2 regions of the Pseudomonas sp. NPDC086581 genome follow, and region 1 is predicted to be linked to the other one. Evidence: predicted binding sites of a transcription regulator. Region 1 holds the regulator's gene; the other holds the start of a gene.
The links. The regulator sigma-54, encoded in region 1, starts transcription at its own class of promoters, with help from an activator protein. The targets are predictions, from matches to a motif close to ANTGGCATNNANNTTGCTNT.

Region 1 (2,396 bases):
CGTACATCGTCAACGACGGTCAGCTGATCGCCGAAGGCAGTGCCGAGAGCATCCTCGCCAACGACCTGGTGAAGGAAGTCTACCTGGGCCACGAGTTCCGTCTCTGACCCCTGCGCCGCGCCCTGCCTGGGCGCGGCAGATCCATCTCCCCTCCAAGCGTGGCGCGGCTCGTCGGCCGCTCCGCGACGCACCCGGCTGCCTGGTCTACCCTGGCGCAACCGGGTTGTAACGAAAGGTCGACAGCCCCTAGGCAAAGCGTCCAAACTCAGGCATATAATTTGCTTCCTCGCGGCACCCCGGTGTCCGTAGTCGTGGATATGGCGCGCTTCGCGCCAGCGAACAAGGTGCCTAGTTCCAGCCATGAAACCATCGCTAGTCCTCAAGATGGGCCAGCAGCTGACGATGACTCCGCAGCTGCAACAGGCCATCCGACTGCTCCAGCTTTCCACGCTGGACCTCCAACAGGAAATCCAGGAAGCCCTGGAGTCCAACCCGATGCTGGAGCGCCAGGAAGAAGGCGAGGATTTCGATAACAGCGATCCCATGGCGGACGGTGCCGAATCCGGCGCCAACGGCACCAGCAGCAGCTCCCAGGACAACTTCCAGGAAAGCACCACACCCAGCGTCGACAGCCTCGACGAGGACCAGTGGGCCGAGCGCATCCCCAACGAGCTGCCGGTCGATACCGCCTGGGAAGACATCTACCAGACCAGCGCCAGCAGCCTGCCCAGCAACGATGACGACGAGTGGGACTTCACCTCCCGCACTTCCGCCGGCGAAAGCCTGCAGAGCCATCTGCTGTGGCAGCTCAACCTCCTGCCGATGTCCGATACCGACCGCCTGATCGCCCTGAGCATCATCGACGGCATCACGGATGACGGTTACCTCGACGAGTCCCTCGACGACATCCTCGCCTCCATCGACCCGGAACTGGGCGTGGAGATGGATGAAGTGGAAGTCGTCCTGCGCCGGGTGCAGCAGCTCGAACCCGCCGGCGTCGGCGCGCGCAACCTGCGCGAATGCCTGCTCCTGCAGCTGCGCCAGATGCCGACCAAGACCTACCTGCTGGCCGAAGCCATCCGCCTGGTCAGCGACCACCTGGATCTGCTCGGCAGCCGTGACTACAGCCAGCTGATGCGGCGTATGAAGCTCAAGGAAGACGAGCTGCGCGAGACCATCGAACTGATCCAGTCGCTCCACCCGCGCCCAGGTTCCCAGATCGAATCCGGCGAAGCCGAATACGTCGTCCCGGATGTCATCGTTCGGAAGAACAACGACCGCTGGCTGGTGGAGCTGAACCAGGAAGCGGTGCCGCGCCTGCGCGTGAACTCGCAGTATGCGGGCCTCGTGCGCCGTGCCGACTCCAGCGCCGACAACACCTTCATGCGTAACCAACTGCAGGAAGCGCGCTGGTTCATCAAGAGCCTGCAGAGCCGCAACGAGACGCTGATGAAGGTGGCGACCCAGATCGTCGAGCACCAGCGCGGCTTCCTCGAATACGGCGAGGAAGCGATGAAGCCACTGGTCCTGCACGATATCGCCGAGGCGGTGGGAATGCACGAATCGACCATCTCCCGTGTCACCACGCAGAAATTCATGCACACGCCCCGTGGCATCTTCGAGCTGAAGTACTTCTTCTCCAGCCACGTCAGCACCTCCGAAGGCGGCGAGTGCTCGTCCACCGCGATTCGCGCCATCATCAAGAAACTGGTCGCGGCGGAAAGTCCGAAAAAGCCATTGAGTGACAGCAAGATCGCTGGTTTACTGGAGGCACAGGGCATTCAAGTGGCACGTCGTACCGTCGCCAAGTACCGGGAGTCCCTAGGAATCTCTCCCTCGAGCGAACGCAAGCGACTGGTGTGACGTTGATCCACGCCAAAGTGTTCCGGCGGCAGGCACCCTAACCTGCCTCTTACACACGGCAACAAGGAGAAAGCGGTATGCAAGTCAACATCAGTGGACATCAACTGGATGTGACCGACGCCCTGCGCGACTATGTCGGCGAGAAACTTGGCCGACTGGAGCGCCACTTCGACAAGATCACCAATGTTCAGGTCATCATGGAGGTCGAGAAGCTGAAGCAGAAAATTGAAGCCACCCTCCACATCGCCGGTGGCGAAGTGGTGGCCTGCGCCGAACATGAAGACATGTACGCGGCCATCGACCTGCTCACCGACAAGCTCGACCGCCAACTGATCAAGCACAAGGAAAAATACCTCGAACGCCAGCAAGGTGTTGGTGTCCGTTAACCCCTCCCTATGATCCGACTTGAGCAAATCCTGACCCCCGGCCGTTCCCTCGTGAACGTGCCGGGCGGCAGCAAGAAACGTGTCCTCGAACAAATCGCCAACCTGGTGGCTCGCGAGCTGCCGGGTTTTGATTCCCAAGACATCTTC
Region 2 (2,396 bases), on a different contig from region 1:
AACGAGGAATAGAAGGTGCCCAGGGTGGTATCCAGGTTCTGCATGCTTTCCAGGCTGCTGAATTGCGCCAGCTGGGAGACGAACTCGGTGTTGTCCTGCGGGTCCAGCGGGTTCTGGTTGTTCAACTGGGTGACCAGCAACTGCAGGAAGGAATCCTTGCCCAGCGCACTGGTGCCGGTCTCGGCGGTCGACGACGAGCTCTTGGATCCGGCGTTCAGTGACGACAGGATCGAACTCGAAGCACTGTTATCGGTATTGATGCTCATGGGGCGTCCTCTGCGCTTACTGACCCAGGGTCAGGACCTTCTGCATCATCTGCTTGGCGGTGTTCATCATTTCCGCGTTGCTCTGGAACGAACGGCTGGCGGAGATCATGTCGGCCATCTCCTCCACCACGTTGACGTTGGGGTAGTAAACGTAGCCGTCCTTGTCGGCGGCCGGATGGTTCGGCTCGTAGCGCGGCACCAGCGGGCTCTGGTCCTCGACCACGCCCAGCACCTGCACACCGGAACCAGCCTGGTCGGTCTCGCCGAACAGCGAGCCCTGGTCGCCGCCCTGGGCGTTCTGCAGCATGGTGGAGAACACCGGGTGACGGGCGCGGTAGGTCTGGTCGATGCTCGAGGAGACGCTCTCGGCGTTGGCGATGTTCGACGCGGTAGTGTTCAGACGAGTGGTCTGGGCACTCATGCCGGTACCGGCGATATTGAAGACACTGGCGAGCGACATGGCGATTACTCCCCGCGCAGGGCGTTCATCAGCCCTTTGAATTTGCTGTTGAGGAAAGTGAACGAGGCCTGGAACTGCACGGAGTTCTCCGCGTAGTTGGCTTGCTCGATCTGTTCGTCGACGGTGTTCTGGTCGACCGAAGGCTGGTTCGGGATGCGGTACTTCACCGACTCGTCACCCATGCCGAAACCATCGGCGGCAATGTGATGCGAATTGGTCAGGGTTGCGCTGAAGGTGCCGTTCTTCATCTTGTCCGACTGGGCCGCCAGCACCGAGGCGAAATCCAGGTCGCGCGCCTTGTAGTTGGGCGTGTCGGCGTTGGCCAGGTTATTGGCCAGGACTTCAGCGCGCTGGGAGCGGAAGTTCAGCGCTTGCTGGTGGATGCCGAGGGCTTTGTCGAAGCTGATGCTCATGGTCACGAACCTGTTTGCCGGTGTGGGCTTGCCAACACTTCAGCAAGGTGCGTGCCACATCTTCATTCCCTTGATAATCAAGGGCTTGAGGGAATCTGAATAGCGGCAAGGGGCGGCAAACAGCGGCAAAGCGGCAATCGCTTTCCTTGCCGCCGGGGGCAAGGCGGCAAGCTTCCTGCTGCGTTTTGCCGCCCGACGGGCACGTCTACGGCAGCGCGCCCGATCGTTACCGGGACCGCATAAGCAAAAAGCGCGGACGGAGCCCGCGACTGATAAAAGGAAAGCAGCAAGAACCCCGCCCGAACAGGCGGGGCGTCGGCCAATCACTTGGCCTTGTAGATGATCCCCGGGCTGCACTGGACCATCTGGTAGTGGTCCGGCAGCGCGTTGAGCGCTTCGGAAGCGCCAAGGAACAGGTAGCCGCCAGGCTTGAGCGTGGCATGGATACGCAGGAGGATGTCGCGCTTCACTTCGGCCGAGAAATAGATCAGCACGTTGCGGCAGAACACCATGTCGAACTTGCCCAGCGTGGCGTAGCTGTCCAGCAGGTTCAGCGCGCGGAATTCCACGCGGCTCTTGATCGGTGGCTTGACCGTCCAGCGCCCCGGCGTCTTCTGGTCGAAGTAGCGCGCCAGGCGCTCCTGCGACAAGCCACGGCCAATGGCCAGGCTGTCGTACTCACCGGCCTTGCAGGCGGTGAGCATGGAGCCGGACAAGTCGGTGGCGACGATCTGCACCCCCGCCTTCAACTGGCCGAGGTTGGTGCGCTCGAACTCGTCGATGGCCATGGACAGCGAGTACGGCTCCTGCCCCGACGAGCAAGCCGCCGACCAGATACGCAGGCGCTGACCAGGGGAGGCCTTGATCATCTCCGGCAGCACGCGGTTTTTCAGCACCTCGAAGGGATAGGTATCGCGAAACCACAGGGTCTCGTTGGTGGTCATCGCATCGACCACCTGCTCGCGCAGCTGGCTGCGCATCTGGATCTTCTGTACCAGCTCGCCCAGGGACTTGATGCCCTGCTGCTCCATCAACTTGTTCAAGCGGCTGGAGACCAGGTACTGCTTGTTGGCGCCCAGGAGGATGCCGCAGGTCTTCTCCAGGAAATCCCGGAACAGCTCGAATTCAGAATTGGTGGATGTCACAGATAAGCCTCTTTGCTCGTGGACAGCTGCCGGCAAAACGACGGCAACTGCCTGACCGGTGCTCAAAAAACCATAGACGATGCGGGCGGCACCGGCGCTGCCCGCATCTCGT

Region 2: flgB (flagellar basal body rod protein FlgB) is a predicted target of sigma-54. The motif match lies at 1,179-1,198, and genes of this name have one in related genera.

Annotation. Positions count from the first base shown of each region.
Region 1 covers NZ_JBIVBR010000023.1:19,917-22,312, reverse strand. The annotation lists gene lptB (LPS export ABC transporter ATP-binding protein) at 1-107, shown strand, start outside; gene ACIPK7_RS29045 (RNA polymerase factor sigma-54) at 361-1,863, shown strand; gene hpf (ribosome hibernation-promoting factor, HPF/YfiA family) at 1,941-2,249, shown strand; gene ptsN (PTS IIA-like nitrogen regulatory protein PtsN) at 2,259-2,396, shown strand, end outside.
Region 2 covers NZ_JBIVBR010000003.1:221,118-223,513, forward strand. The annotation lists gene flgD (flagellar hook assembly protein FlgD) at 1-266, opposite strand, end outside; gene flgC (flagellar basal body rod protein FlgC) at 283-726, opposite strand; gene flgB (flagellar basal body rod protein FlgB) at 732-1,139, opposite strand; gene cheR (protein-glutamate O-methyltransferase CheR) at 1,463-2,284, opposite strand.